4 regions of the Paenibacillus rhizoplanae genome follow, and region 4 is predicted to be linked to each of the others. Evidence: riboswitches for the same ligand, from Rfam matches in the RefSeq annotation. Region 4 holds a riboswitch; each other region holds the start of a gene.
The links. Region 4 has a riboswitch for cyclic di-GMP ahead of ACFSX3_RS31975 (choice-of-anchor A family protein). Riboswitches for the same ligand answer to the same signal wherever they lie in the genome.
Positions count from the first base shown of each region.

Region 1: linked by a shared signal. The riboswitch ahead of ACFSX3_RS09755 (thiamine pyrophosphate-binding protein) and the one ahead of ACFSX3_RS31975 (choice-of-anchor A family protein) in region 4 are both predicted to bind cyclic di-GMP.
Region 2: linked by a shared signal. The riboswitch ahead of ACFSX3_RS27015 (PA14 domain-containing protein) and the one ahead of ACFSX3_RS31975 (choice-of-anchor A family protein) in region 4 are both predicted to bind cyclic di-GMP.
Region 3: linked by a shared signal. The riboswitch ahead of ACFSX3_RS16485 (transglutaminase-like domain-containing protein) and the one ahead of ACFSX3_RS31975 (choice-of-anchor A family protein) in region 4 are both predicted to bind cyclic di-GMP.

Region 1 is NZ_JBHUKY010000020.1:9,300-17,350, forward strand. It holds gene ACFSX3_RS09740 (3-oxoacyl-[acyl-carrier-protein] synthase III C-terminal domain-containing protein) at 1-924, opposite strand, end outside; gene ACFSX3_RS09745 (hypothetical protein) at 1,062-1,412, opposite strand; gene ACFSX3_RS09750 (carboxymuconolactone decarboxylase family protein) at 1,564-1,944, opposite strand; gene ACFSX3_RS09755 (thiamine pyrophosphate-binding protein) at 1,994-3,607, opposite strand; cyclic di-GMP riboswitch class I at 3,755-3,851, opposite strand; gene ACFSX3_RS09760 (methyl-accepting chemotaxis protein) at 4,353-5,603, opposite strand; gene ACFSX3_RS09765 (helix-turn-helix transcriptional regulator) at 5,678-6,631, opposite strand; gene ACFSX3_RS09770 (SDR family NAD(P)-dependent oxidoreductase) at 6,769-7,611, shown strand; gene serA (phosphoglycerate dehydrogenase) at 7,693-8,051, opposite strand, start outside.
Region 2 is NZ_JBHUKY010000068.1:161,533-169,583, reverse strand. It holds gene ACFSX3_RS27020 (glycosyl hydrolase) at 1-470, opposite strand, end outside; gene ACFSX3_RS27015 (PA14 domain-containing protein) at 663-2,978, opposite strand; cyclic di-GMP riboswitch class I at 2,993-3,073, opposite strand; gene ACFSX3_RS27010 (sugar phosphate nucleotidyltransferase) at 3,211-4,584, opposite strand; gene ACFSX3_RS27005 (UDP-glucose dehydrogenase family protein) at 5,612-6,952, opposite strand; gene ACFSX3_RS27000 (glycosyltransferase) at 6,957-8,051, opposite strand, start outside.
Region 3 is NZ_JBHUKY010000027.1:14-8,064, reverse strand. It holds gene ACFSX3_RS16510 (glycosyltransferase family 39 protein) at 1-505, shown strand, start outside; gene ACFSX3_RS16505 (glycosyltransferase family 39 protein) at 502-4,341, shown strand; gene ACFSX3_RS16500 (glycosyltransferase family 2 protein) at 4,438-5,415, shown strand; gene ACFSX3_RS16495 (GtrA family protein) at 5,405-5,809, shown strand; gene ACFSX3_RS16490 (class D sortase) at 5,877-6,530, shown strand; cyclic di-GMP riboswitch class I at 6,656-6,737, shown strand; cyclic di-GMP riboswitch class I at 6,811-6,891, shown strand; gene ACFSX3_RS16485 (transglutaminase-like domain-containing protein) at 6,905-7,714, shown strand.
Region 4 is NZ_JBHUKY010000104.1:738-8,788, reverse strand. It holds gene ACFSX3_RS31980 (alpha/beta hydrolase) at 1-366, opposite strand, end outside; gene ACFSX3_RS31975 (choice-of-anchor A family protein) at 1,062-3,965, opposite strand; cyclic di-GMP riboswitch class I at 4,048-4,140, opposite strand; gene ACFSX3_RS31970 (hypothetical protein) at 4,897-5,262, shown strand; gene ACFSX3_RS31965 (ASCH domain-containing protein) at 5,626-6,048, opposite strand; gene ACFSX3_RS31960 (DUF2278 family protein) at 6,146-6,898, shown strand; gene ACFSX3_RS31955 (hypothetical protein) at 6,877-8,025, opposite strand.

The sequences.
Region 1 (8,051 bases), on a different contig from region 4:
ACGTTCAAGCTGCCTTGTAGTGACGGCTCTGTGAAGGGCAATGAACGGGCTGCTGGTCGAGGTATAACCGAACTCGTCGCCTATGTAGACTGCGACCTCAGGGTCAATGCCTATTTTGCCGGAGACCGCCTTGATGTTCGGAAGAGACAACTGTGAGAAGCAGGCAGCCTTGACCGACTCGGGGGCAATCCCGTTGTTGCTTAGCAGGGTGTTGATCGATTCGGAGGCGGCATCCACACAGATGGAATCATCGAACGGTATGAACTTCACATTGAACTCTCCTGCGGCAACACCGGCGCGTCCGAGCTGAGCCAGGCCTTCTGCCGGGAAAAGGGAGTTGCCATACACACAGGTGTCTGTCTGATAGATAGAGTCTATGAAGCCGACCGAATGCTCATCGCGTTCCAGGATGAGCGCGGCAGCGGCATCACCGAAGTTCGCATAATACACCGGATCATTCTTGTCCGCATGCGGCGCTACGTAATCGGAGCCGATGACCAGGGCGCGGCGGATTCTCGGGTTCGCCATCATCTGGCGGCTGACCTGTTCAACCGAAGCGGTCATTCCGGCACAGTTGGCATTGCTATCAATACAGATGGTATGCGAAGCGCCGTTAATCAGGCGGTGAATCATCAAGGAGTTCGTTGGAAATATATATTCAGGGGTCTGGCTTGCATAAGCGATCAGGTCAATATCAGGGCCGGTTAGACCGGTCTTCTCCAGAACATTGCTTGCGGCTTCAAAAGCCATTGTCAGGGAGTTCTCATTCGGGCTGTCGATGCTGTAGCGGTTCTCACGGCCCAGAGTAGCCAGCAGTCCACGGATATCAATACCTTTGTCGTCAAAATGCTGAATGAAAAAGTCATTGCCGATTCTTTTGCCTGGATGGTAGATATCAATGTCCTTAATACGAATCCCAGCCATAGTGTAGACCCCCCAAAAGTTTTGTTGGCTATACTTCCTCGAATATATTCCGCAAACTCGCATCATAAACAGTCAAGCGGACTGGGTGTACTAAGCCGTGAGTTTCAAGCAGATGATTTTGGTTTAAAAAAGATTAACTAAGCTTGTACGGTTGAAGTGATCTCCAGGTTCTCAAGTCCGGCTTTGCGGCCCAGGCGTGCCAGCTGCATTTTGAGGATCGGGTTATTCTCCAGGGTAAGACTTACTTTCTGGAAGCCGTCTGCCTTGAACATGATGAAGCAGCCTTCAAGCAGCGGCACAACATCAGGAGCGGTTACATTCAGCTTGCGGCAGTCGATATCCAGCGCATATTCAGCAGGGGTAATCGGGTTGATGGTCTGCTGGTAAGCCTGAATAGATTTGAGTCCGTCCTCGTTAGAAAAGGTTCCTTCCAGCTCAATATTGATTATTTTCTTCGCAGTGTCTGTCTTCAAAATAAATTGTCCCATGTTGATCTCTCCCTAAGTGTAAGTTTTAATACCTCCAAAATATCGTTCCTGCGACTCTATTCGACAAACCGCAGTTGAATTTGGGATATTTTACCTCTATTATAACCAGATCCGTCTAAAATTCGCAACCAGAAAGTCGAAAATTGTAGAATTATGAAGATTTTTCTCTGATCTCCTCCAGGGTATCCAGCAGCACATTAAAGGCCGAAATCACCCGGGGGGCACCGATACAAGGAACCAGATGCAGCAGCACACCCTTGATCTGCTCAACGGTCATGCCAACACGGAGCGCCATTACATAATGAACACCTAACTGCTCATATTGCCCCATCGTAATCAGAGACGAGATCACCGCAATCTCTTTCCAGTCAGAGCCAATCGTGGTCCGTTGAAAAATATCGCCATAGGCATTGCCCATGATATATTCGGCTAATTCCGGAAAATGCTCTTTGATTGGAGCCAGTGCCTTGGCCCCATAATCTCCAGAGAGATCAGTGAAATGTTCAAGTCCGCTGTTCATGTTCTTGTTCACGCTTTGGCCTCCTGATAGTAGGTTAGTAAAGGTGTGGGATACGGCTTCCTTACGTTAGATCCAGTGTACGGTGGGCCGTAGGAGGCATCTCATCTCGGTCAGTCAACAGCTCAATGACAGCTGCCTTGTTAAGGGCTACAGCTTCGCGGATTGCCGCTTCGAACTCTTCCTGCGTCTCACATCGGAAGCCGGCTGCACCCAGAGATTCGGCGAATTTCACGGCATCCATCGGAACCTCGAAGATCGTACCGTCAATCCGGCCGGTAGTTTTCTCCATGCCCTTGAGCGCCATATCCAGCTGCATATTGTTCACCACGATGAAAATCACCGGAATGTCCTGGCAAACGGCGGTGTTTATTTCAGCTCCGAGCATCATAAAACAGCCGTCCCCGGTAATACAGAAGACAGTCTCCCCGGGTGAGGCGGTCTTGGCGCCGATCGCCATGCCAATTGAATTGCCCATGCAGGCAAAGTAGGCATCGAATATGAAGCTGCCGGGCCTGCGCACATTGAACCATTTCACAGCATTGAAGCCATGGCTGCCGTCATCTACAAACACGCTGCTGTTGTACGGAATCAGATCGCTCATCGTGCTCAATACCGAAGCCAGAGAGAGCCCGTCCAGCACGGGCAGCTCGTCATTGTAAGCATTGGAGATTGTGATTTCATGCTTGGTAACCTCAGAGGAGTCCAGCTTCTGGAGATACAGCGCCAGGTTGTCCCGCAAATCCCCGCCGACAGCGATGGTGGATGAGGACAGTATTTTGCCGACAAAGGTTGGATCTACATCGAACTGGATCAGCTGCTGGGGATGATTCTCCAGCTTGAGGTTGCAGATGGTCATATCGCTGAGACGGGAGCCCAGAACAATGAACAGGTCGCTATTGTTCAGTAATTCATCCCCGTGCGAGGAGCCGCCAACGCCGACAGGACCGTGATAGAGCGGGTGATCATAAGCTATGGCGCCTTTGCCGCCTGGAGAGGTGACTACAGGAATGTTGAAGGTTTCGGCCAGCTGGACCAGTTCCTGATGGGCCCCCGAGCGGTTGACGCCTTTACCGGCAATGATCAGAGGTCGGGCGGATTCATTGATCGCCGAGATAACCCGTTCATAGTTTTGGTAGCTGACCAGCCCTTCGCGTTCCGGCAGAACAATCCGGCATTCCGCGAGCCGCTCTGTCTGCACATCAAACGGAATGCAGAGATGGACCGGACCTTTTTTGTCACCGAGGGCGATGGATAGGGCATGGTTGAAAATCGTGCTGAAGTGATCGCCGCGTTCAACAAGCTTGCTGAAGAGGGTGGCCGGCCGGAACATATCCGCCAAATCAGCCAGATAGGAAGAGGAATCCTGACATTGGGGAATGCCCAGCTCCTTGATGGACTGGTGGCCAGTGATAAAGAGGACGGGAAGATTATTGGCCTTGGCATGCGCTGCTGCGGTGAGCAGGTTCGTTCCGCCCGGACCGGAGGTGCCGAAGGCTACCCCGAGGCTGCCGGTCTTCAGAGCATAACCGCCGGCTGCGAAGCCGGAGCTGGATTCGTGCCGGCCGGGAATAAACTGAATGCCATAGTCAACCATTTTCAAAGCGATGGGGCAAATAGACTTGCCAATGATTCCAAAAGAATGTGTCACTCCTAGATTACGTAATGCTTCCGCCATATAATCTGCAACTGTCTTCAGAACATCCACCCCGCAAGTTGTTATTTGTATACGTCAGCAATAGAAAACCTGTACTCAAAAATAGGAGCACAGGCCTGTTGCACGAATCACCATAATCAAACGCGAAACCTAAGGCGTTCACAGTTTTTCAGCAACCTGGCTGTCATGATCCCACTTCAGAAATGAGACTGTAGATCCATGGCTTTGCGTCATTCCCTTTCGGTGAATTTTGCCGGTATGCGGTTATAAATTAAGCAAAGGAGAATTTTCCTTTACAATATATTCCTTGCTCCTCTTTTGTCAATAACCCTTGTGAGAAGAAGCTCGGAATTTAGCGAATATTCAGGAGTAAAAATCGCTAGATATTTGGATTTTCAAACTTTTGAAAATGGTTGTCTCTGGAAGACTAAAGTCTTAAAATGCAAATGAATATTAAGGGCTATAATTTTGGAAAGTGAGCACAAAGCCTCATTGCATCCCGGGTTCGCTGCAAAACGTTATGATTTTATGAGAAATACAGGATTGAAATATCTGTTAATAGGTCTTAAGTATTGGCGTGGTGGAGAGTCTGCTACTAGTTAAGCTATGGTACTAGAACATTTATAGTAAAGAAGTGCAAAACAGGATTCTTCGTGTTATGCACAATTTCAACAATTTGTGAATATTACATAACACTCTTTGTTCTGCCCAAAAAAAGAGACACCTCCCGCAGAAAATTCCGCAGGCGTGTCTCTTTGTGCCGAGGCTAAAATTTGAAAATATGAATCGTTTTTTGCAGATTGAAGACTGCGGAGGTCATCTTCTCTGTCTCCTCAGCTACGGATTGCAGCGCGTGAATCTGTTCGTTCATCGCTGCGGATACCTCTTCGGTCCCTGCGGCGGTCTCCTGGGTGATGGCTGAGATATTCTCGATCGCCCCGGAGATCTTGAGCGCGCTCTCCAGCATAAGATCACTCTCTGCGGAGAAGGAGGAGATCTGCTCGGTTATGTATTGGACGCTATGTACAATTTGAGCAAAGATATTGGCCGTCTCCGTTATCATCTCATTCTGTACCTGGACTACCTCTTCGTTGATGGCGATGTTATCAATGGCCTGCTTGATATCCGCTTCAATGCTGCGTACCAGCCCGAACACCTCTTTGGTTGAAGCGGTGGATTCCTCGGCCAGTTTGCGCACCTCCTGGGCAACGACAGCGAAGCCACGGCCATGCTCGCCTGCACGGGCGGCTTCAATGGAGGCATTGAGTGACAGAAGGTTGGTCTGTTCAGCAATTTCGGTAATCGTCTTGGTAATCATCGTAATGCCGCGCGCGTTCTGCGACAGGGCTTCGATCGTATCCGCCACCTTCTGGGTAGCCTGGATGTTCTTGCGCATGCCTTCAGCTTGGGTATCCACCGATTGCCGTCCCTGTTCAACCAATTCCAGCGTATGTACAGAGCGTCTATTCATTTCCTTGGTGGAATTCGTATAATTGGAGACTTTGGTTTCGATATCCTTGATCGATTCGGTCATATCAGCGATATCCACCGAGATCTCGTTAGCACCGAGAGCCAGTTCATTGGAGGAGGAGGCCACCTGTGCCATTACAAACTTCAGGTTCTGATTCTTGTCTTCAATCCCGCGGCTGGCGTCCATAACCTGACGGGTAATCTGTGAGGCATCGGTGAGAATTTTTTTGAGCTTGTCAATCATGGTGTTGAAGGAGCGGCTAATGTCGCCCATGGAGCCATTCTCGTCGGCACGGCTGGTGAAGTCGCCTTTGGCAATCGTGTGCGTCACATTGGAGATGTCCTCGAAAGAAGATGTAAGCGTTCTCTCGATAAAGCGCGCAAGCGGGTAAGTCAGTGCTGCCAGGACTGCGACAAGAACAATGCCGATCAGCAGCCTGTCCATAAGGATTAGCGTGATTAAGACAGGAACAGCGAATAAAGCGGCAACCAGGTAACATCCGGTGACGATTTTTTGTTTCAACGGCAGCTTGTTCATCCAGTCCATAATGTAAAGTTCCCCCTATAAATAATAATGTGTATTGTAATATTATAGGGGATACTAGTGCATTTGGTCTATTATTAAAAATCGTATAATGCTGCCGCTTCACGCAGAGCCGAAGCAACCGTATCCGCAAGCTCAGGCGGTGCGGTCACCTTGATGCCCTGACCCAGGGACAGGATGATCCGGCACGCAGATTCCGGCGTGTTGAACTCGGCCTCGGCCCTGATCCAACTCGGGGCTTCAGAAGGCTCCTGGTGCAACAGAGTGACGTATCGCTCCTTCTGCAGCTCCTTCATCGTGAGATCCCTGACAAGCAGGCTGGCGGGGTACCTGGGCAAGGCAGACTTGAACGCGGCGGTGGAGGCCTCCCAATAGTGTGGCAGGTCGAAATCCTCCGGCTGCTCAAAAGACTCCTCTGTGACTTTGGCCTCAGTGATTCTGGAGACCCGGTAAGTCCTCAGCTCGCCATCATGCCCCGCGACCAAATACCAGACGCCGCGCTTGACTACCAGCCCCAGCGGTGCAACCAGCCGCTCGGCAGTGTCCTCCCCGCGCAGATAGGTGATTCGCACCTTGCAGTTCTCCCATAAGGCTCCTTGCAAAGCGGATAGGGAGGGATAGGTCTCCCCGGAAGGATGCCACCCGGCTCCGTCGATGTGAATCCGCTGGCTGAGGAAGCTGAAGGGGGTGACGGGCTGCCTGGTAGCGACGGCTTGCAGCTTGCGGGCGGCCGAGGAGAACTCCTCCTGAATACCCAGAGCGCGCAGAATCGCCGGATCAGCGGGTACGAGCAGCGCGGCAATCTCCTTGGTGTTCATTCCGGTCAGGGAATTCCGGTAGCCTTCCGCCAGCTTCCAGCCGCCTTCCCGGCCTCGCTCCGCCAGCACGGGGATGCCGGAGAAGCTAAGTGCCTCCATATCCCGGAAGATCGTCCGTTCGGATACCTCCAGCGTTTGTGCCAGCTCCCGGGAGCTGATTTTGCCGCGGCTCTGTAAAAGTTGAACGATAGTGATCAGACGGTCTGCTCTCATTCGGAGGCCTCCCTGAATTTATTATTTGATTATATATGTCAGTGGTTGTCATGTATAAGGTCTATATTAGACAAGAGTACGGATTAGCGCAAATGATCTTCTAATCCGGGCATGATAGATGAAAGGGAGCGGATCAAATGACAAATCTGCAAGGGCAAGTGGCATTGGTTACAGGAGGGAGCAGGGGAGCGGGCAGAGGCATTGCGCTGGAGCTGGCGAAGGCAGGTGCCTATGTATACATTACAGGCAGGAATGCTGGTACACCGCAGGAGCAACATGCGAGGACGCTTGAAGGTGTGCTGGCTGAGATCCGCCGGTCAGGCGGGGACGGAGCCGTGATCCGCTGTGATCATACCAATGACAGTGAGACAGAAGCTGTAATCCGGCAGATTAGCGCAGAGCAGGGCAGATTGGATATCTTGATTAACAATGTCTGGGGAGGCAACAATTTGCCGATCCGGAATAATCCTTTTTGGGAGCTGCCTACGGAACATTGGGACAATATGTTCACTTCAGGTGTAAGGGCGCAGCTGATGACCAATTATTATGCCATTCCGCTGATGCGCAGCGAAGGAGCGGGGGCGGGTAAATTAATCGTCCATACGACCTTCTGGGATGAGTATAAGTACACTGGTAACTTCTATTATGATTTGTCCAAAAATGCGCTGGTGCGCATGGCCTACGGGTTGTCTCTCGAACTGGCAGCGGATGGCATCGCGGTGATCCCCGTCTCTCCCGGCTGGATGCGGACCGAGCTGGTCCTGGACAGCTTCGGCACAGATGAGGAGCTCTGGACAGAGGAGGAGGGGCTAAGGACGACTGAGTCAACAGCCTATGTCGGACGCGCAGTTGCAGCGCTTGCTGCTGATCCTGAAGTGATATCCATGACGGGTACTCCCCAGAAGGTAGGGGACCTGGCACGGAAATACGGCTTTACGGACACCGATGGCCGGCAGGTGCCAGCCTACCGGATGTCATAGTAAAACGCAAAAAACACTCTTTGGAAGTGCGCAGCTTAAGCCCGCACTCCCGAAGAGTGTTTTATTGTGGAGAAATAAAAATTAGAGCAGAATGATCTCCTCAGCGGTGTTGATCTCCGGCAGTCCGGCCAGCTTCACCAGGACCTCCTTCGGCACACCCTTATCAACGGTCAGGAGCATAATGGCGGCTCCGCCTACGATAGTACGGCCAACCTGCATGGATGCGATATTGACATCGTTCTCGCCAAGCAGGGTACCGACGAGCCCGATGATACCCGGCTTGTCATTATGCGAGATGACAAGCTGGTGGCCTTCCGGAGCAATATCGACCGGGAATTTGTTGACCTTAACAATCCGTTCGCCGTAGCCCTGCAGCAGGGTGCCGGCAACCAGACGCTCTTCATCATGCTCAGCCTTGAGTGTTACTGTGATGAGATTGG
Region 2 (8,051 bases), on a different contig from region 4:
TGCACATTGGTCCATGCCGGCGCAGTTCCCGGCAGATTCTGATGGAAGGTCATGGCGACAATTCCGCCGCCCTCATGCCACCGGATGGCGCTGTCCACGACAGCCTGACGCTGCCTGGCGATGGTCTCCTTGGACTGGTTGCCTATGGCTCCCAGCTCATAGCCATGCAGAACGGCATAGCGGCCGCTTGTTGTGCGGAGCTTATTATTGAATTCATCGGGGCTCTCCAGGTAATCATGCTGGCCGGATATCATCCCCTTGCCACTGAGATCACTGAGATAGCTTAACAGTGCGGAAGCCTCCTTGGAGGCCAAAGGATTAATGGGCTTGTTGATGGAAGCGGGGGCGGCAGGTGCCGTAACCTTGGCGGCTGCGGGCAGACTGCGCCCTTCCCCCCATGGAAGTAATGATAGGATAAGGATCAGAGGAAAAATAGTAGTATATAGCCTGTACTTACGGTAAGTGTTCAATGTAATCTCCTTTCTCCAGCCACACTCTCCGGCAGGGCCCCGGAGGCTGCGCCTACCGGACTGTCTGCCTTTCTATAGCTTAGTAGCCCTGCTGGTAAGCAGGGCCATTAAGAGTGGCTTACAGGATTTATAATTGTAACGTCTTAACCAGTAACAGCGCCAATAATGAACACAGCTGCGGACCTTATGAGCTTAAGAAGCGGACGGGAGGAACAACGCGCTTGCCGGAACGGTACCTTTGGCCTGGCTCGGACTCTGCCACATCAGCCGCGCTTTTGCATCCCCTTGATTCTCATAATACTCTACCTGAATATCATACAGCTCGCCTGCGGTCAGGCTGATGCTGCCCATGCGTTCGGTGCCGCTCTGCTTCACCCAGCTGTCAATCACAAGCTCCCCGTTCACCCGTACGCGGATACCGTCATCAGAAGTGGTATAGATCTGATAAGTCTCCGTGTACAGCGGCTTAATCTTCCCGCTCCAGCGGACAGAGAAGAAGTCTATGCCGACGGTGGCATCCGGCGAACCTTGGCGCCAGTTGAAATCAAGCACAGCATCGGTACGCACTACAGCGGGTTCGCCCGATAGCGTCATGTTATTGAAGTATTCCGCGTACAGTCCATTGGCAGCAGGGACTTCTACCGGCAGATCCATCGGCGTTGCTGTAGGGGAAGGGACGGGAACAGGGGCTGCTGTTGGCGTAGGCACCGGTGTTGGCGTTGGTGTCGGTACTGGCGTCAGTGTTGGTGTTGGCATTGGTGTCGTTACTGGTGCCGGCGTTGCTGTCGGAACTTGCGCTGCTGTCGCTGCTGGTACCGGAGTCGGTACTGCTGTTGCAGCCGGAGCAGGTATGGATGTGTTAATTGTTGAGAAAAGCGCACTTGCTGGTACGGTTCCCTTCACCTGGCTGGGGCTCTGCCACATCAGATGGACATTCGCATCGCCTGCATTCTCGTAATACTCTACCTTGATATCGTACAGTTGCCCGGCAGTCAAGGGTATGCTACCTGTGCGGGCAGTTCCACTCTGCTTCACCCAGCTGTCAATGACGGCTGTGCCGTTCACCCATAAGCGGATACCGTCATCCGATGTAGTATAGAACTGATAGGTCTCACTGTAAGCCGGCTTAATCTGGCCGCTCCAGCGGATCGAGAAGTAGTCTATGCCGAGTGCAGCATTAGGCGTACCCTGACGCCAATTGAAGCTGATGACGTCGTCATTACGTACCATAACCGGCGTCCCCGAGAGCGTCATGTTCTTGAAGTATTCTCCAAGCAAGCCATTCTGAGCAGGCTTATTCTCCGTCTCACCGGAGGTTGGGACCGGCTTCGGAATCGGCGCAACAGTTGGTGTCGGAATTGGCATTGGTGTTGCGGTTGGTGTCGGCGTTACTGTTGGCGTCGGTGTTGGGGTTGCTGTAGGCGTCGGCGTTGCGGTTGGCTTAGGAGCCGCCGCCGGAGCAGACCAGGCCTTATATTGGTCACGGGTTAGTGTGTAGCTGTCATTCATGAAATTCTTGATCGTCGCCGTGCTGTTATTCTCATAGAGCATCTTGCCCCAGTTCATCATGAACACATAATTCTGCTGGGTCAGCTTCAGCTTCGAGATGTTCGGCATTTCGCCGTTCTCGCCGATGCCGATCGGTTTGCCGCCAGCCAGGCTGGTCAGATCATCATGATATTTATTCGAGTAGTCGTTATTATATATATCTGCTGCCAGCACATCCACTCTGTCCGCGCCCGGATAGGTCCGTGCATAGGGATCAGAGTTGGCATTCGGCGCATTCGGGTTCCAAACCCAAATCAGATTATTTAACTGATGAACGTTCACGAACCGGTCATACATAATATTCCACAGGGCTGTAAAATTATCTTTCTTCCCCCACCAGAACCAGCCGCCGTTCATTTCATGGTAAGGTCTCCACAGGATCGGAACCTTAGCATCCCGCAGACTTTTCAGAGAGACAGCTACTTTATCCAGATCGGTAATCAGCGCATTATACTCTGTAGTGCCGGGGGTTACGTATTTGTTGAATTGCGCTTGGGTGATTGACTTCTGCACATTGGACCATTCGTGCTTGGTGCCCGGCAGGTTCTGGTGGAAGGTCATGGCGACAATTCCGCCCGCTCTGGACCAGTTCGTCGCACTCCAGACGATGTTTTTGCGTTGTGCAGCTACTCCGCTCTCACTCTGTCCACCGATGGCTCCAAGCTCATAACCATGTAGTGCTGCGTATTGTCCGCTTGTTCCCTTCAGCTTGTTGCTCAGCTCATCAGGACTCTCGAAATAGTCATGCTGGCCTGTAATGATTCCATTTCCCGAGATATCATACAGATTGTTCAACAGCTTGACCGCCTCAGGGGAGGCATTAGGGTTCACTGGCCCTCCCTCCGAGGAGGCAGCCTTGACGGTGGAAGGGGCGATTCCCAGTCCCACGGGTACAGCAGACAATACCACGGCCAGCGACAACACAGCGCAGAACAAACGAGACTTACGGTAAGTTTTCACAATATTCTCTTCCTTTCGGTAGCCAGGCTGCCACTCTTGCGAAGGCCCTATAGCTTTGCGTCCCTATCTTTCGATTAGGTTTGCCATTGTCGTTTTGGAAGGATCAATCCCTCTTACCTTAAGTATCGTCTCTATGCAAATTTAATGTATAGTAATGTCGAAATTTTCCCAAAAAATAGTTCTTAATGCCTGATTTGAAATTGTAACATTTGGTTAAATAGATAAGTTAGACCTACGAAATGAACTGATGTAGAGCTATATCCTCCCAGTCCAGAGTAATACGAATGTTATCCTCCTCTACGAGCTCCGACCCCGTCTGCACCTCAATGAACTCCACATCGGTAAGAGCAAGAATGGCATGCTTGGTTCCTTCCGGTATCCGCACCACATCTCCCGCCTTCACCGTATGCATCTTCTCATTGATGACAATGCTGGCTTCTCCGCTGATGAAGGTCCAGATTTCACTGCGTTTGTGATGCAGCTGATAGCTGATATTTTTACCTTCATTGATGAAAATCCGCTTGGTCAGCACCTCGTTGCCCTCGTCATATTTCACATAGTCAATCACCTTGTAGTGACCCCAGCGGCGCTCCTCGTACATCGGTCTTTGTTCAAAAGACTTCAGCACTTCCTTGATCCGCGGACTCTCAGTCTTGTGCGTCACCAGAATGCCGTCCGGGCTGGCGGCGATAATTAGATCCTTCGCCCCGATTACCGTAATCGGAATATCCAGCTCGTTAATGAGGCAGGTGCCCTCGGAGTCAGCGGTCACAAAGCCTTTGCCGACATGGTTGCTGGTCATTTCCTCGGTCAGGGTGTTCCAGGTACCCAGGTCCTTCCAGAATCCGGCGTATGGCTGTACGACGATGTTCTCCTCTTTCTCCACCACTTCGTAATCAAAACTGATCGAGGACAGTAGCTTATACTGCTTCTGCAGCTCTTCGTAATTCAGCGGCAGCCCTTTGCGCTGCAGGATATCCAGCAGGTAACCCAGACGGAAGGCGAACACTCCGCAGTTCCAGAGCGCGCCCTGGCTGATCAGCTCCTCGGCCTGCACACGGTCCGGCTTCTCCTGGAAGTGGCTGACCTGCAGGTAACCATTGGCCCCCGCATCTGCGCCGGTTGGAATAATGTAGCCGTATTTCTCCGAAGCATGCTCGGGAACTACGCCCATCAGCGCCAGGTTCGCCCCGCTCACCAGCATGGTGTTCTCCAGCTGCAGCACCGTTTCGAAAAAGGAGGATTCCACGTATGGGTCCACCGGCAGAATCGCCACGGTCTCGCTTGGGGACACCCCCGCGATGGAATACAGATAGGCCGCCGTCAGCGCAATGGCCGGGAAGGTATCCCGCCGCTCCGGCTCCACGATGATCGGCACTTCGCTGCCGAGCTGGCTCTGGATCATCTCCACCTGGCTGCGTCCGGTCGCCAGATAAGAGGACCCGGCCATGCCGTTCTCCTCCAGCTGTCTCCATACCCGTTGTACCATCGATTCCGGTTCACCTGCCGGGCTTTCCAGTACCTTCAGAAATTGCTTGGAGCGTGAATCATTGGACAACGGCCAGAGCCGCTTGCCGGAGCCGCCTGATAGAAGTACTAGTTTCATAGTGAACCCTCCATATCGTATTGTTATTGGGTATTTCTTGTTGCGGAGCTGTGAGTTAAAATCCCGCCTGTTATGAGGGTCGCTGCAAGGAATTTTGGGCTTACGGCCGCTGTTGTCTCCAGATGTTGTTGATTATATTGCTTGCAGCAGATAACATCCGGAGACAAAGGCGGACGCTAACGCTCCTACAGCTCCAAAATTCCTCTCCGCTCCATTTCATAACAGGCTGTGCTTTTACATCCGCTTCGCCCGCAGGCGAAGCTCCCGGCTAAAGATCCGATATTGCCGCTTGTGGTAGCGGCAAGGGGAGCGGGGCGGCCGCTATGCTTGCGCGGCAGCAGTTGAATCCCTGGTTGCCGCCTACTGTTGCGGCGGAGAAAAATTCAAAGGCTCAAAGACTCTTAAGTGCCGCTTGTTCCAAGGCGTCGCCGCTGATTTAGTTAGCGGCTGGAGAGAACAAGAGTATGGGCAATAGAATCCAAGACAATGGGATTCAAGATCGGGATTCAAGACCGGGATTCAAGACCGGGATTCAAGACTCTTGTGCCAAGGGCTCGCCGCACAAGTTCGCGGCGGCAGAAGCTAGTTAGTTAAGTACTGGGCACTTGCTTGTGCTCCTCAGTTGCTCCATTTGGCCCGCACTCAAGAAATCAGGTGCACTAATGCTCCTCATTTGCTCCATTCAGTCTGAATCTGAGAAATCAGGGGCATTTGTGCTCCTCATTTGCTCCATTCGGCCATCATCCGATAAATCAAGGGTACTTATACTCTTCATTTCACCGTGCAGCCCACTTTCGGCGCATTTAATGGGATTTATCCCTCTCATTTCGCCATCCATCCCGCTTTCGGCGCATTTAATGGGATTTATCCCTCTCATTTCGCCATCCATCCCGCTTTCGGCGCATTTAATGGGATTTATCCCACTCAATTCGCCGTCCAGCCCGCTTTCGGCGCATTTAATGGGATTTATCCCACTCATTCGCCGTGCGGCCCACTTTCGGCGTAACGCATCAAGTGGATCGCCGCTCTACACCGCGCCAGCCACGCTGGCGGAGAATCCGCTAAGCCCGCCCATCTGCGGGCGGCCGACGGAGATGTACTCGAGGCCGGTGCCTTCGATTTGCTCTTTGGTATAGACGTTGCGGCCGTCGATCAGCACCTGGCGGCGCATGGTTCCCGCCAGCTGGTGCAGGTTGATCTCCTTGAACTGGCTCCAGTCGGTCAGCAGGCAGACGGCGTCGCTGCCTTCAGCGGCTTCTTCGGCCAGTCCGCACCAGCGGAGCTGCGGGTGATCATATTCCTTACGGAAGTTGTCCGCGGCAATAGGATCATACAGCTTCACAATTGCTCCCTCGGCGACGAGCGCCTCGACGATCTCGCGGGCCGGTGCCTCGCGGACATCATCGGTATTAGGCTTGAACGCAAGCCCCCAGATACCGATTACGGCGCCGCGCAGGCTGCCCAGAGATTCATGCAGCTTGGAGATGATCATGAACCGCTGGCCTTTGTTCACCTCGACGACTGATTTGAGCAGCTTGAACTCATAATCCACATTGCCGGCGATCTGGATCAGCGCATTGGTATCTTTCGGGAAACAGGAGCCTCCATAGCCGATTCCGGCCTGCAGGAAGGTAGATCCGATTCTCCGGTCCATGCCCATCCCCTCTGCCACCTCGGTTACATCAGCTCCTACCTTTTCGCAAATGTTGGCAATCTCGTTAATGAACGATATCTTCGTAGCCAGAAAAGCGTTAGACGCATATTTGATCATCTCCGCGCTGCGGATATCTGTAACGAATACGTTGTCCGTAAATCCCTGATGAAGCTCACGCATCGTCGGCTCCAGCGCCGGATTATCGAGTCCGATGACAATTCGGTCGGGATGAAGCGTGTCGCGGATCGCAGAGCCTTCACGGAGGAATTCAGGGGCAGAGACGATATCGAAGGGATGATTTGTATGGGAGGCGATCAGCTTGCGGATTCGCTCATTGGTGCCAACGGGAACCGTCGACTTGGTCATGATAATCTTGTAGCCCTCCATCGCCTGGGCAATCTCGGTAGCTGCCCCTTCAATGTATCTCAGATCGGCTTCGCCGCCCGGCAGTGAAGGAGTACCTACGGCAAGAATAACGATATCGGAGCGGCGGACCGACTCCTGAAGATCGGACGAGAAGCTTAGCCGGCCCTCGCGCAGATTCATTTCGATCAAGGCCTCAATGCCCGGCTCATAGATGGGGGATTCCATCCGGTTCAGCTTATTGATTTTCTCCTCATCCTTATCCACACAGATGACATGATTCCCGTTCAAGGTGAAGCAGACGCCTGATACAAGTCCTACATAGCCGGTACCAATTACTGCGAGTTTCATAGTTTCATCCTCCTTTTAGGAAATTGACGTAGGCCTGTTCCACATACTGCTTGAACTGAACCATAAACGCCTGCTCATCGAATTTGCGTGCATGGCCCATAATCTGGTCGATATCCCACGCATAGGCCTCCACCTCATCAATAGCCTTAAGCAAATCATCAACTTCCTGGTGCTGGAAAAATACGCCGTTAACGTATGGAATAATCGTGTCCAGCGCTCCCCCGGCCTGATAGGCGATGACCGGTCTTCCAGCGGCATTCGCCTCCAGCGGCGTGATGCCGAAATCCTCTTCCCCCGGGAAAACAAACGCCCGGCACTGGGACATCAGCCCTGTAACTTCCTCATCCTCCAGCCGGCCCAGAAAAGATACATTCCCCTTAGCCATGCCTTCCAGACGCTTCCTGTCCGGTCCGTCCCCGACAATATACAGCTTAAGCCCGTTACGGTTGAACGCCTCCACCGCCAGATCGATCCGCTTGTAGGAGACCAGCCGCGAGACAATCAGATAATAATCTCCAATGTTCGAGGAGCTGCTGAAGCGGGCTGTATTGATCGGCGGGAAGATGACATCGGAATCCCGGTGGTAATAATTCTGAATCCGCGTTTTCACGACAGAAGAGTTGGCGACGAACTGATTTACATTTTTGGAGGTGCGCTGGTCCCAGCTCTTGAGCCGCTGCATATACACCTTGAGCAGTCTTTTAAACAACCCGGAATTCGATTGCCGCTCCATGTACGTGTCATAGTCCCAGGCGAAACGCATCGGCGTATGACAGTAGCACAGATGGAAGGTGGACTCGGGCACCTGGATGCTTTTCATAAAAGCACTGCTGGAGCTAAGGACGATATCATACCCGCTGAAGTCCAAATCGCGGACAGCCATAGGGTAGAGCGGCAGCACCCCTTTGAAATTCCGCTTCACTCCCGGAATGTTCTGCAGCCAGGAGGCGCGGATATCCGCGTCTTTGAGGTTATCGGTCAGGCGGCTTCCGTTAAAAACCGTTGTGAAGATCGGAGCTTCCGGATACATGTGATGAAAGACCTCCACCACCCGTTCCGCCCCGCCCATCTGGATTAAATAATCGTGCGCTATCGCAAT
Region 3 (8,051 bases), on a different contig from region 4:
GAATACTGCTGCGCCGCCTGCGGCAAGCGCCGGATCTAGAGTGAAGCGTTTTGCCAACTACAGCGTACTGCTCACCAGTGAACAGAATGGCGGGACTCTGGACACACCCAAGACTGCTGCATTTAAATTTGTAAATGGCGGATTTGAAGAAGGGACAGCGGGCTGGTCCTTCTCTGCGGGAACGGGAGTGGCCGGCAACAACCCCTTCGCCGGGAGTAAGCTGGCCTATCTTGATCCCGGAGCGGAGACGATCGTTTCGCAGAATTTTACCGCAACAGCCGGTGAGTACAGACTGACCGTCATGGCTAGTAGCGGCGGCAGCGGCGGGAGGATTGGCATTCGGGCAGCTGGTAAGGTGCTTGCAGAGACAGAGCTGCCTGCGGCGGAAGCCTATCAACAGATCACACTTCCTGCGTTCACTCTGGAGCAGGGGATACAGGCAGAAGTATACATAACCGGCGGTAATGGCTGGATTAACATTGACGAGGTGAGGGTAGAACGATGACCAAGAATGTACGTGCAGCGGCAACCGTTATACTGATGCTCTTATTATTTATTCTTCCAGTAACTAGCACTTATGCCGAAGGGAATGTATTGCAGAACCCGGGCTTTGAAGAAGGCGAAGACGGGGCGCCTACAGGCTGGAGCAAGGATATGTGGATTGCCGGAGATGCGGCGGGCTCCATATCCGTTCAGTCCGAAGAGGTTCATTCCGGCAGCAAAGCGGCGGTGATTGAGAATCTGGAGCCCAATCACCTGAAGTGGGTGCAGACCGTTACCGTTTTGCCGGACAGCTACTACAGAATCTCTGGATATGTCAAAATAGCCAGCATCGCAGGCGGGGGAATCGGGGCCAATATCTTCCCGGTAGGCATTGGCGGCGGTTATCCCGCTACCAGCGATACCGGCGGTGAATGGCAGCGTCTGGAGTTCATCGGCCAGACCGGCAAGGAGCAGACCGAGATCGGAATCGGCGCTGCGCTGGGCGGCTATGCGAATCTCATCCAGGGTAAGGCCTATTTCGATGATCTGTCCGTAGAGAAGCTGGATACGGTACCAGAGGGATCGAGCATAATCTCACTGGACAGCGGAGCCCAGGCTCCCCCGGCAGATGCGGACGGCGGAAGCAAGCCGGAGGAAGTGCCGCATAAGGTGTCTCCGGCCAAGCTGCTGCTGCTTTCTGGAGTATTCTGCCTGTTCTTTGCTTTTCTGTACACAAGAGCCTTCCGCAGTGAGCGTCTGCTGAGACAGGAGGACGTAATCTACACGCGCTGGCTGTACGTTTTGTTTGGAGCGGCATTCATCCTGCGGATCTGGATCGGCCTTACGGCACAGGGCTATAAAAATGATATGAATACCTTCATGGCCTGGGGCCAGCGCCTGACCGACCTTGGACCGGGCAAATTCTATGAGGAAGGTTATTTCGCCGATTACCCGCCGGGGTACTTATATGTGCTATACCTGCTTAGCCTGCTGCGCGGATTATTTAACTTTGCGGGCGGCTCAGGTGCCGAGACGGTTCTCTTCAAGCTGCCTGCGATTCTCTCGGATCTGGTGCTTGGCTGGATTATCTATAAGAGCGCGCGAATCAGGCTCGGCTCCGGGCTGGCTATGGGGCTGATGATGCTGTTCCTGTTCAATCCGGCTGTACTGATGGATTCGGCAGCCTGGGGGCAGGCGGATTCCTTTTTCCTCATCTTTCTGCTGCTCAGTATGATCGGGGTTGTCGATAAGCGTTTTGTACGTGCAGCGATCTTTTTTGCCGTCGCTACATTGATCAAGCCGCAGGCGCTGATTTTCACACCTGTGCTGCTGTTCGCCTTCTACCATCACCGGGCCTGGAAGCAGCTTGCGCTGGGTGCCCTGTACGGACTGGGGATCTTTCTTGTCCTCGCGGCCCCGTTCTTCTGGAACAACGGCGGTTTTGCAGGCTTGATTAACCTCTACAAAAGCACACTGTCCTCCTATCCTTATTCCACAGTGAATGCATTCAATCTGTATGCCTTGACCGATCCGATGTGGTCGGCGCTGGATGTGACCTGGCTCGGCATACCGTATCGTATATGGGGCTTTATTTTCATCCTGGTGGCAGTTGCACTTGCTGCTTATTATTCCTTCAATACCAAGGACCGTAAGGATCTCTCCAAGTCCTACTTCATCGCAATGGTGCTGATCACGATTGTCTTCGTATTCGGTACCAAAATGCATGAGCGTTACTTATATCCGGTACTCATCCTGTCCTTATTCGCCTTCATGGAGAGCCGGGACCGGCGTTTCCTGACCTTGTTTCTCGGGTTCTCCCTGACCCAGTACATCAATGTTGGTTATACACTGGCGTTCCTGAATACCGGCGGAAATCCGCCAGCTGACGGAATTGTTCTGGTTACAGCTATTACCACTATCATTCTTGCGATATATTTGCTCTATATTGGATACGATGTATATATCCGCAGAACTGCGAAGCTTTTGCCTGAGCCGGTTACTCCCAAGGAGGCCTATGCAGCAGATATGCTGCTTGCAGAAGGCATCAAGCCGCTTGCCCCTGCTGAGCGGCGTTCTCCGCTGAAGCTGAAGCGCAAAGACTGGATCTGGATGCTCGGTATCACCGTGCTATACGGGGCGCTTGCCCTCTATCATCTGGGAGATAACAAGGCGCCTGAGACTCTGTGGGAGCCAGCGGCCAGCGGCGAGAGCTTCTATGTGGATCTGGGGCAGGCCCATCAACTGGAGCGGGTCAATGTGTTCGGCGGTGTTGGAACAGGGAAGTTTCAGCTGGAATTCAGCCAGACCCCTGATAATTGGAGCAGCCCGCTTGAGGTAAGCGAGGATGTCGGCAATGTCTTCATCTGGAAAAGCCAGCCGCTTAACGTATCCGCAAGATATGTCAAGCTCTCGGTTACGTCTCCAGGCTTCACCCTCAATGAGATGGCGTTCTATGAGCAGGGGGCTCCTAAGGTTCCTCTGACCATAGCAAGCGTGACACCTGATTCGGGGGCAACAGCTAAAAGAGGAACGCCGGCCAATCTGTTCGATGAGCAGTCCGTCATACCGGAGAACTCTAATTTCATGAACAGTACGTATTTTGATGAGATCTATCATGCCCGTACGGCTTATGAGCATTACCATAATATAGTGCCTTATGAGAACACGCACCCGCCGCTTGGCAAGCTGCTGATCGGGGTAGGCATGGAGCTGTTCGGCGTCAATCCGTTCGGGTGGCGGGTCATCGGCACCTTGTTCGGGATTGCGATGCTGCCGCTGATTTATATCATGGCCCTGCGGTTGTTCCGTAAGACTACCTATGCAGCACTGGCAGCAGGATTGTTCGCCCTGGACTTCATGCATTTCACCCAGACGCGGATATCGACCATCGATGTGTACGGTGTATTCTTCATTATGCTTATGTTCTATTTCATGCAGCGGTATTACACGATGAATTTCTACCGGGTGCCGCTACGGACCACACTGGTTCCGCTGTTCTGGTCAGGACTGTTCTTCGGAATCGGGGTTGCCTCGAAATGGATTGTCGTCTACGGCGGGGCAGGCCTTGCCATTATGCTGGCACTGGTGCTGCTTGAACGCTATAGGGAATACAAGGCCGCCGGACGGCTGCTGGCTGAAGGCAAGCTAACCGGACAGGACCTCAAAGCCGCCTGCAGGACGGCAGATCAGTCCTTCTGGAAGAATACCGTGATCACCCTGGCCAGCTGTATAGGATTCTTCATTGTCATTCCGGGGATCGTATATAGTCTGTCCTTCATTCCCTCACTGTCTGCGTCGGCAGAGGGGTTCACCCTTAAGGGGCTGATTGATGCCCAGAAGAATATGTACAACTATCACAGCCAGCTTGTTGCTACCCATCCATTCGCCTCCTCCTGGTGGGAGTGGCCGTTCATGAAGCGTCCCGTATGGTTCTTCAGCGGCGGCGAAGGCTTGCCGGCAGGCAAGGCGAGCAGCATAGTAACGATGGGGAATCCGCTGATCTGGTGGACAGGAATCTTCGCGATGCTGGCCGCCGTATGGTTCACCGTGAAGCGCCGGGACAAGAACCTGTACATGATCTGGATCGGCTTCTTCTCACAATATGTTCCATGGATGCTTGTGCCGCGTGAGACGTTCCTGTACCATTACTTTGCAATGGTGCCGTTTATGATTCTATCCATTGTATACATCCTGAAGCTGCTTGACGGCAGGTTCCAGGGTGCCAGATATTTGCGGTACGCCTATGTTGCGGCCGCCGCCATCCTGTTTGTAATGTTCTATCCGGTATTATCCGGCATGCAGGTGAACAGCAGTTATATCATTCATGTCCTTCGCTGGTTCCCTTCCTGGGTATTCTAGGAGGGGAGCTTCAGAAGCCGGATATATGTTCAAAGCTGATATTGATGAAGCGCATCAAGGAAGCTGTGGCTTACAACAAATTTAGGAGGAACCCTTGTGAAGGCCAGATATAGTGTAATTGTCCCCATGTACAATGAGGAGGAAGTCATTCAGATAACCTACGAGCGGCTCAAAAAAGTAATGGATGGTTGCGGGGATTCCTATGAGCTTGTGTTCGTCAATGACGGCAGCCGGGACCGTACGGCTGAGATTATGCGCGGAATCAGTAATACGGATGAACATGTCAAGCTGATTGACTTCTCGCGTAACTTCGGCCACCAAGTGGCGATTACGGCGGGTATGGATTATGCTGAAGGTCAGGCTGTTGTGGTGATTGATGCGGATCTCCAGGACCCGCCTGAGGTCATCCTGGAGATGATCGCCAAGTGGAAGGAAGGCTATGAAGTAGTCTATGCCAAGCGGCTGAAGCGCCACGGAGAGACCTTCTTCAAGAAGGTGACGGCCAAAATCTTTTACCGTCTGCTAAGCAGCATGACCAGTGTAGAAATTCCTACGGATACCGGGGACTTCCGGCTGATCGACCGCAAGGTCTGCGATGTGCTGCGCGGCCTGAAGGAGAAGAACCGTTATGTGCGGGGGCTGGTGAGCTGGGTTGGCTTCCGGCAGACCATGGTGGAATATGTGCGGGAGGAACGCTTCGCCGGGGAGACGAAATATCCGCTCAAAAAAATGATCCGCTTCGCGCTCGACGGAATCACCTCCTTTTCGCACAAGCCGCTCAAAATCGCCTCCTATGTCGGCTTCTTCCTGTCCTTCTCCAGCTTCCTCTACCTGTTTCTGGTCTTATTCCAGAAGGTCTTCACCTCCTGGACCGTGCCGGGCTGGGCGTCCATTGTCGGGGTTAACCTGCTGTTTAACGGCATTGTGCTGATGCTGCTCGGTGTAATCGGGGAGTACATTGGACGGATCTATGATGAATCGAAGGACAGACCGCTCTATATCGTTAGCGAGACCAAAGGCTACCCGGATGCGGAGACCGAAGACACGCGGAAGGAAAGCGATTATGCAAGATAAGGCTTGGCGTGCAGGCATGATCCAGTTTCTGAAATTCAATGCAGTGGGCCTGCTTAACACGTTCATTGATTTCGCGGTATTTACCCTGCTGCATTCCCTGGGGATGCTTAACACCCCTGCACAGATAATTTCCTACAGCGCCGGGACGGCAAACAGCTTTTTCTGGAATAAAAAGGTGACCTTCAAGGGCCGGGACAGAGGCGGGAATGGCGGATTTGACCGGATGCAGCTGGTGAGATTTATTGTGCTGAATCTGCTGGTGCTGGGCATTTCGGTACTGCTGATTCATCTGCTGACTGATCGCCTGGGAATCCAGGTGCTGATGGCCAAGGTGCTGGTTACCTTCATTACAGTGATCATTAATTTCTTTGGAAGCCGGAAGTGGGTATTCTAGAGGTACAGTACATCTTCCTCGTGTCCTGCGGGGTTAGCACTTATTCTATATTGCGGAGGCGATTGTCATGCGGAAGTTATCCTATTTGATTATACTTGCCGGGGTTCTGATTATGCTCTACCCCAAAGGAAGCGAATGGTACGAGGACCGTCAGCAGCAGAAGCTGCTGGAAGAGGCTGAACAGGCCTATAGTGAAATCGTTCCTTCGGCTACGGCTCCTGCCAGTCAGGATCTGAGCAAGCCCTATGCGGAGGTCACCCAGCTGCTGGCGGAAGAGTCCGGTGCGGAAGAGCCGGTGCCCACTACAGCGCCCGAGATTGAAGTTGGAGGCAAGATCACCGCCATTATTGAAATCGACAAAATCGATCTGAAGCTGCCTGTACTGGAGGGCGCCACCAAAACTAATATGAAGCATGCCGCGGCGCATATGAAGGAGACTGCTCCGATTGGTGCGGTAGGCAACGCAGCGATTGCGGCACACCGGTCAAGAACGGCAGGACGGCTGTTCAACAGACTGGATGAGATCGGTAAAGGGGATACCATTACTGTTATTACAAGCGGCCAGGAATACAAGTATGTTGTATATGATGTATCTATTGTAGAGCCTACCGATATTTCGGTACTGAAGGGAAAGGATGATGATAAGATTCTGACCCTCATTACCTGCGATCCGCTTGTCAACCCGACCCACAGACTCATCATTCATGCGAAGTTAACCTGACTTGTCCAAGACAAGGCAATAAAAGTCGAAAAAACATAAAATTTTAGACTATTTTTGTGGAATCTAGCGATTTGGGTCTTGCTAATAGATAGAGATATGGTAAGATATAACTATGAAAGCTAATACACGATAAACGGCAAACCTATCGAAAGGTAGGGACGCAAAGCTACAGGGCCTTCCCTTCATGGATGGCAGCCAGCTACCGAATGAAGAGGCTTTTTTTGTTTGTTTTAATTCTGGATCTGTAATTATATGGTAGTAGATTGGACAGATAAAGCTTATACGATAACGGCAAACCTATCGAAAGGTAGGGACGCAAAGCTAAAGGGCCTTCCCGTAAGGATGGCAGCCAGCTACCGAAAGGGGTTTTATCCATGAAGAAGTTATATTTAATGTTGATTACACTTTTTGTGATTGTCACTTCCGTGCAGACAGGCACTGCTCAAGCAGCTAATGCAGATTCAAGCTGGTTAAATGTTGGACAACTTGGTCAAGGGGTTATCGGGGTTTCATATGATGTTCCTAAGGACAAGAAGATGAAGCTCATGATTACCAAAGACAATAACAGCTATACTTACAACTTATACACTTCCAAACCAACCGAGACGTTCCCGCTGCAACAAGGAAATGGCTCTTACAAGGTCTCCGTTCTTGAGAATACTACCGGCAACAAATACAAAGTACTATCTTCCGAGACTGTATCTCTCTCAATGAGCAATGTGAATGCCGTATATTTGAGCTCTGTACAGAATGTGAAATGGAGTTCTTCCGATAAATCCGTTCAAAAGGCAGCCCAGCTTACAAAGGGTCTGACCACAGATGCAGACAAAGTTAAGGCTATCTACAATTACATCGTAGCTAACGTGAAATATGACTACTCTCTGGCTAACAGCGTAAGCACAGATTATATTCCGAACAACGATAACACACTGGCTACCAACAAAGGTATCTGCTACGATTACGCATCCTTGTTCGCTACTATGCTCCGCAGTGAAGGCATTCCTACCAAATTGGTTATGGGGAATACAAGCTATGTAACTTCATACCATGCCTGGAACGAAGTGTTCATGAACGGCAAATGGGTAACGATTGATACTACAGTGGATGCAGGTCTGGGTAAGAACACCGCGTCAACAGAACTGGTCAAAGCAGCAAGCAAATATACTGCAGCGAAATTCTACTAAGAATAGCTGTGAACTATAGCATTTCCTGAGAATAACCCGCTTAATGTTTAAGCGGGTTATTTTTATTTATATAAAGGTTGCTTTTTAATAGAGGGATAGGTTATTATAAATAAGCGTTGTTGGAACGGCAAAGGAAATGAGAGATTACTTAAAAAAGTGATTTCAAAATAAAGCTTGCATTGTTCAAACGAACGTGATATATTATAAGAGTTGCTGGTGACGAAGTAATCGTCGCTGACAACGAGCTTGATCTTTGAAAACTGAACAACGAGTGAGTATCGGAAATCGCTTCGGCGAGATCCAAAATGAGAATGAAAATTCTCGTCAGATGTTTCAA
Region 4 (8,051 bases):
CAGCACATTGTACCCCAGGTTCTCATAATAGTTCTTAGCGGTCGCTCCCATATCCTTGGCCTTCCCGGAATACCCGTGGGCAACAATGACCGTCCGTCCGGCAGCACGCTCTGACGCCAGATAATAGCCTTGCATCTTGAGCCCCTCCTCAGACACCAGCTCTACCTCACGGAAGGTCTGCCGGGACACCCACTCCGCCCCTTCTCCCCACGAAGCTCCGGCCACCGGCGGCGGATCGATCTTAAGGTCTGGAGTCTTGGCCAGGAATTCCTTAGGGGCCCGCCTAATGGCTACTCCATAAAAATAGATTCCGGCATATCCCACCCCTGCGGCCACGACGATCAGCGCCACAAGCAGGTATAGCATCCACATCAACGTTCCTCCTTTAGTAAGCAACCCTTCCCAGTCAGGGAAAAGCATCTCTTGCTTAGTGTAATTTGAGCCTAGTATAGCACGGGAGTACGGCCAACTAAAAATACAGCCGAGACGCCCTGTTTTTTAGTGTATTTTGTAATGGAGTATGAATTACGGCGACGCTTAGAAGCACGCTCCGCAAACGGAACGTTGTTCCAATCGCTCTTGTATCCAGATTTTTTTATTCCCCTAATCGGTGAAAATCCGGATACAAAGGCGACCGCTCCGCTTCTCCACAATCATTCCGCCCGCTCCGCTGTTTAAGAGTGGGAGTATCAAAAGGAACAAAATGCTTGCGGCATCGCCATTGTAGTCGGTTTTTCCACCATATCCGACCCACACGCCTCTGCCGCACCGAATGTAGTCGGTTTATCGACCATAATCAGCCCAGATGACCACGCGCTGTCCATGTGTTCAGTGAAATCAGCGAAGTCATTCCTATTCCTGATCCAGAATATAGTCATCCTGCGGATGCTCCAAGACACTTATCCCCAACTATATGCACAACTTATCCACATCGGACGTAAATCATAATTTTCTAATCAAAAGAAAGAGCTGCTTCCAGGAGAACGTCTTCTCCGAAAGCAGCCCTTGTCAAATTACAGGATCACCGTTTGTTTGTATAAAACTCAGCTAGGATGATTCACTTACTTACGTTTGCTGTTTCTGGTTGTTCTTCTAAGAATCAAGCCCAGACCCGCTAGTGCCAAACCGGCAAAATAATAAGGTGCAGGACTAGATTCGCCCGTCTTCGGCAGAGTCCCTTCCACAGGCACACCGCCTAGAGGAACTTCATCATCAATAATGACTACATCGGGTGCCGGTTCCGCTGACGGCGTTGACTCCGGTGTTGCTGCTATTGGCGCAACCGCAACAGCCGGTGTCGGCGTTGGTGCCGGTACTGTTGTAGCTATTGGAGTTGCTACAGGTCCAAGCGGCAGCGGATCATCATTCACAGCCACATCATTGCTCACGATAAATCCGATAATCGGAGTCGGCGTAGGCACTGGAGGGAAACTGAACGGCGGCGATATTGGCGCTGGCGTTGTTACTGGTGTTGGATCTGGTGTTGGCGTTGGTGTCGGCGGCGGCGTCGGCGTTGGTGTCGGCGTCGGCGTTGGTGTCGGCGTCGGCGTTGGTGTCGGCGTTGGTGTCGGCGTCGGCGTTGGTGTCGGCGTAGGCGTTGGTGTCGGCGTCGGCGTTGGTGTCGGCGTTGGTGTCGGCGTTGGTGTCGGCGTTGGTGTCGGCGTCGGCGTTGGTGTCGGCGTTGGTGTCGGCGTCGGCGTTGGTGTCGGCGTCGGCGTTGGTGTCGGTGTCGGCGTTGGTGTTGGTTCTACCGTAGGTGTTGGTGTCGGTGTCGGTTCTACCGTCGGTGTTGGTGTCGGTTCTACCGTCGGTGTTGGTGTCGGTGTTGGTTCTACCGTCGGTGTTGGTGTCGGTGCCGGCGTTGGTGTCGGCTCTACCGTTGGCGTCGGTGTTGACTCTGGTGTCGGTGTCGGCGTTGGTTCTACCGTCGGCGTTGGTGTCGGTACTGCCGTTGGCGTTGGTGTCGGCTCTGCCGTTGGTGTTGGTGTCGGCTCTGCCGTTGGTGTTGGTGTCGGTACTGCTGTTGGTGTCGGCGTTGGTTCTACCGTCGGCGTTGGCGTCGGCTCTGCCGTTGGTGTTGGTGTCGGCTCTGCCGTTGGTGTTGGTGTCGGTACTGCTGTTGGCGTTGGTGTTGGCACTGCTGTTGGTGTCGGCGTTGGTTCTACCGTCGGCGTTGGCGTCGGCTCTGCCGTTGGTGTTGGTGTCGGTACCGCCGTCGGCGTTGGCGTCGGCTCTGCCGTTGGTGTTGGTGTCGGCGTTGGTGTCGGTACCGCCGTTGGCGTTGGTGTCGGTTCTGCTGTCGGCGTTGGTGTCGGTACCGCTGTTGGCGTTGGTGTCGGTACCGCTGTTGGCGTTGGTGTTGGCACTGCTGTCGGCGTCGGTGTCGGTACTGCCGTTGGTGTTGGCGTCGGCTTCACGGTTGGTGTTGGCGTCGGCTTCACGGTCGGTGTCGGCGTCGGCTTCACGGTCGGCGTTGGTGTTGGCTTCACGGTCGGCGTCGGCGTCGGCTTCACGGTTGGCGTTGGTGTCGGCTTCACAGTTGGCGTTGGCGTCGGCTTCACAGTTGGCGTTGGTGTCGGCTTCACGGTCGGTGTTGGCGTCGGCTTCACAGTTGGCGTTGGTGTCGGCTTCACGGTTGGTGTTGGCGTCGGCTTCACGGTCGGCGTCGGCGTCGGCTTCACGGTCGGCGTTGGTGTTGGCTTCACGGTCGGCGTCGGCTTCACGGTTGGTGTTGGCGTCGGCTTCACGGTCGGCGTCGGCGTCGGCTTCACGGTTGGTGTTGGCGTCGGCTTCACAGTCGGTGTCGGTGTCGGCTTCACGGTCGGTGTTGGCGTCGGCTTGACTGTTGGTGTTGGCTTTGGAGTTGGAGTGCACACAGGTGTCGGGCTAGGTTTTACTGTTGGTGTAGGTTTCACTGTAGGTGTAGGCTTTACCGTCGGTGTTGGCTTCACGGTTGGTGTTGGTGTCACCGTCGGCGTTGGCTTCACTGTAGGTGTTGGTGTTACCGTTGGCGTTGGCTTCACGGTTGGCGTTGGTGTAGCCGTTGGTGTCGGTGATGGACTAGGTGTCGGCGTTGCGGTCGGCGTCGGACTCGGCGGCGGCCCCTCTCCTTCGTACAATCCCAGGTGCATCTCTACCCCGCCGCTAAAAGATTTTGCAATCAGGGTTCCGTACAGCTCTGCTCCGGCATAATGAACATCCGCTCTAGGTGCGAGGATCGTCCCGAAGAATGAGGTATATTCGATATTCACCTCAGAGGCTTCGTAAAAGTTGAACAATACTTGACTGGCTCTGCCGTTACTCATTGAAAAGCTCGGCACATTGACTGTAGACCCGCTTATATTAATAATCAGCGTAGCGTTCTGGGCAATGTTGAATTCGATATAGTTGGTCTTCGCCAGTGTCGAAGCATCCAAATGAACTACATTGAAACGATCCGGTGCACTTATCTTGAGCTGTCCATAATGATTATCGCCAATCTCATTCGTGTCGGCCAAAGCCCCATACTCTGTGGATCGGGAGATCAGCATCCGCTGCTCGGCTGCAAAATCAATCGGGCTGGCATTTTTCTTCCCGCCCTTGATGTTGACACCAGGCTCATTGGCTGTAAAGCTATCCCCAAATACCACATTCCCATAGATCTCTCCACTACCTGAATGTACAAAATTCTTACCGGCCACAAGTACATCCGTCGGAGCAACATCCCTGTATGCTCTGGCTACTCCGTAACCTCCGGAGAGGGTAATGTCCCCTGCCGCTGCCAGGCGGCCCTCAATCTGATCATTGGCTTGTTTAAAATCCCCGAGGATAAAAGCATTAAAATTCCCTGCGACACCCAAAACCGGTGTTGGCGTATACGGTACCCCTGAAGCTGCTCTAACATCCGTCCCCCACGTAAAGGCACTGGATAAGGTCAATAGGCCCGCCATAATGATGGCGGCTGTTTTACGCACTCTTTTCTTCAATAGTCCACACCTCCTAGTTACTATTCTATGAATCTGTCACGAGACTATAACAACAAAAAAGACCGCCAAGAAGGGTTAGCTTCACGGCGGCCGGACGACCCTAGCCTCAACTTTTGAGACAGTAGATTCCTGACTTTGCGTCCCGTTCTTTCGATACGGTTTGCGTTTGTACATGATTTCGATATGAAATTATAATTTGCTTATGTAAATTCATTGTTGAGTCTATGACATTTGTTACTTTTGTACTAATTTCAGTTTATCCGCTCTCACACCCTATTGTCAATCCACTCCCAGTATATTTTTTGAAATTATTTTTTACGATGGTTCCTCATTGATCCCTTGTACCGTAAGGGTTAAGGGACAGTCCCTTTTTTATCTAGTGACGAAAAAAGTCGAGAAATCAGAGGATTGGCTGTAGCCGTTTGTCTCTCTTTTCTATAATACTATCAATTTATATCATTAAAATTTGATACATTCGTCCTATTTTATCGCCCTCAGCCCACCTCTACTCATCATCTGCTCCTGTTCAATGCAATTTTACCTATTTATGAGCATCTCAGCTCATAAAAAAAGTGCCGCCCATAGGGACGACACCTGCAAATAGAATTCATATATTTTGAATAAAAATGTCGCCTAGGCAGACCCGAACAGCTGAACCCAGCCAATCATCGATACCCAGAGCGGAACACTTAGAATGATCCCGAATACTAAACCACGGCGGAGACTTCCTTCATGACTCATTGCCATTCTCCTTTGAGCTGAAATTTTTTAATCCTCTATCTTTAATATTTCAATTTTAATATAAAATAATTCATTCTATTTTATTGTGAAAAATGTCACATTATTAGGATTAGTTTATAAAACCCATTGATTATTTTTTGAAGGATGAGTTACAATGCGAATATACGTTCTCTTCGAGGGGTTGAGAAGGATGCAAAGAGCAGAGAGCCAGGACAACCTGCTGGTCAAATCCTATATTTTGCTGCCGCTTATTCTATCCGCCTTCGAGCGCGATGCTTCTGCTATATCCTCAGAGCTGCGCACGCCTGCGCCTTATCTGGAGGTGATCCAGACGGCCGTCCATGCCGCTTCTGCCGATCTGCGGGAGGTCCGTGCCGGGATGCGCGCCCGTGGTCTGAAGGTCTATGAACAGCAGCGGCTGGAGGCAGGCGTTGAAGCCAAATTCATCTGTAGGGGTTATCACGAGCGGATGCTGCTGCTGGATGATGTGATTGCCGCCCAGGCCACTCTGCATATGCGCAGATATCTGGGTATGGAGAAGATGAAGCAGCGCTAACAAAAGAAGCCTGCCGCAAGCGGCAGACTTCTACATCAAATGATCGCCCGGATGCGGCTACATTAATAACGTCCAATACCCCAACGTGCCGCATATAACCACTACAGCTACCGGGTACAGGATTCTCCGGCTTACCTGATCCCTGAACGCAAGAAACAAACAAAGCATACAAAGCCATGCAATTAGAAGGCTTCCCATCTATTATGCATACGCTCCTTCCCGGCATTCCTGCCCCTCTCCAGCGGTAGACCGCCTCAGAGCACAACTATCCTTATATATAGGAAGATTTCCCGCCGAATATCCCAATTATACCAGCTGGCAGCCAATCTGGAGCAATTTTTCTTCACATTGCCGTCAGGAAATTCACAATTCCTCTTCCAGCACAGGATATTCCCAGAACCCCAGGCGTCCCTTAGCAGATATAGGATGTACCAGCGGAACAACCTCTTCCAGCTTCCAGGCATACCTTCCCTCGGCATAATTGCCGAATACATATTCATTGCCACCCGGCCAGCCCTGCTGCACCAGCTCCGGCGTCACCTCACAGCAATCCGCAATGCGGCTGACTGCAATGATCTTGCCCGTTGGCAGATTGTCTGCAGTGTAGCCATGACGGGCAAGCAACGACTGATACGGCTCCGTCCGGCAGATCGCCCTATTCACCTGCATCCCGGCATGGATGGCTAACTCCCCCCGGTGGGCGGTCCGCCAGGTCCTGGTTTCGATTTGTTTTTCTCCCAGCGCAATTAACGTGGCCCACGGCTGGCGAATGGTCAGGCATTTCATAATGTAGCTTGCCTCCTCTGATGAACACCTTTTTACTCAGAATTACTATGGCCTTCTATGGGAAACAATAATAGCTAAGAAGGGGGACTGACGAACTATGGGTAACGGATTAGATCAAGGGTACGGGGTATTAAAATGCAAATTATCCAATGAGGATACCATATATAAGCTAGGTGTCAAAAATAATCATGTCCAGGTACTGGTTGAGGTTGAAGGTAATATTAATAAAAAGTACAGGGCGGCTATCAATATCAGATCAAGCGCTAAAGCGGAACATTTACCGGAGGACACTGCAAATCAGGTGCTTTATTATGTGGGCGAAGATTTCAAAGCGGAAGAAACGGACCGTTGGCTCACGCTTGAATCCGGCTTCACGAAGATCACCGGGCATAACCGGAGCCTTGCCCTTGATTATATCAGAGGAAACCTGGTGATTCCCAGTAAGATGGTAGCTCTGCCTAATACGAACCGGAATGAAGCTGAAGACAGCGATCCCCACAACAATCTGTATGATAAAATCACCTCTTATCTCAAGGAGGCACAGGAACAGGATGCAACCCTGTACGTATTCGGCGAGCCTTGGGGACCGGAAGAGGACAAGCCCGATAAGTATTTCGGCTTCACCCCCGGACGCGGCGTTCATAATATTCATATGAACCAAGGCAATGCGGGCGGGTACGCCAGTGAAAATGGCACATGGCAAGACGGCGGAGTCCTTATACATTTCGAGAATGAACACAGGTGGGTGGCTATCTTCCTGGCCTTCCAGTCCCAATCCTGGTGTACCAACGACCAGGGCGATGCCACCAAGCCGGTTAGTGAATGTAATCATACCAATGCTTTGTCATGAGCCAGCACCATCGCATTAACCGCTGATACGATATCCTTGGCATCCAGCTGTTCATCCATCTTCAAATGAAGTTGTAAGGTAGAGACTGGTGAAGGGTTAGCAGAAACGATGAGCTCGACCTCATGAGATGAAAGCACCTTTGCTTGCAGGATTTGCAGCCAGGGGATAAGATCCGGTAACGCTTTATCCTCCGAAGGACCAATTTCCATGCCATCCACCCCAATAGGTGAACGCCCGTCGAAATACTCAATCCTTAGCACAGGATAAGAGGGGAGACTGTTCCTCTTCGAGGTCCTAGCCGCTTCCAGCTGATGGCGGGAGGTTTGTTTACGACCGATAATTATATTCCACAAAACGATACAAAGAGAGGGAATGAAGAAGCAGAGCACCGCCAACCAACCACTGGAGGTCGTGACATAGACGGCAAAAAAGAGGGCTGCGGATAGAATCACAAGCAACCAGATGTTGAGCTCCTCCCGCCATTTGGACTGGCGCTTCCCGGATGCTGGAGGAATGGACTGTGCTGGCTGAATATCCGAAGCTTGCTCCGGTTGAGCTGCCGTAGGTTCTCTCCATGGCAAATGCTCCCCATTCAGCATATAAAAGTTATCGGCTGCTCCCTGCCAGACCTTCTCCTGCGAGGGATGCGGCGACTGCCAGAGGGTAACGTACTCCTGAATGTCTCTCAGATATAGGGCGGGATCGCCAGTGAACGAGAAATATTGCGAAAGCTCCAGATGAATAACGGCAGCAGAATAACGCTGTACATGGGTCGATAAGGTCTCCAGCCACTCATGTACAGGAGTGGAAATCGCTGGGAAACGGGCCAGCGTGCCGGGTAAACTCAGGCGCAATTGCTCTGCAGTATCCGCCCATGGAATCTGCCATTGGAAGGCCCCGGAGAAATGCTCCCACTCAGGCAAATCCTCCACATCCGGTTGGTCCATATGAGGTTGAATCTTGCTCCAAGCTTGCATAAGCTGCCTGCTATAGCGCTGGAACTGGTCTTGGCTAACCAGACAAAACCATACTGGAGCGAGAAAATTATTCGTCTCGAAAGCTGTATTCTCATAATCAATTAAATCTGTATCGGCACTGGTAACACTCAGGAATGTCCGGTTTCCCATATAATGTCCTTGCCTCCTAGCATCCA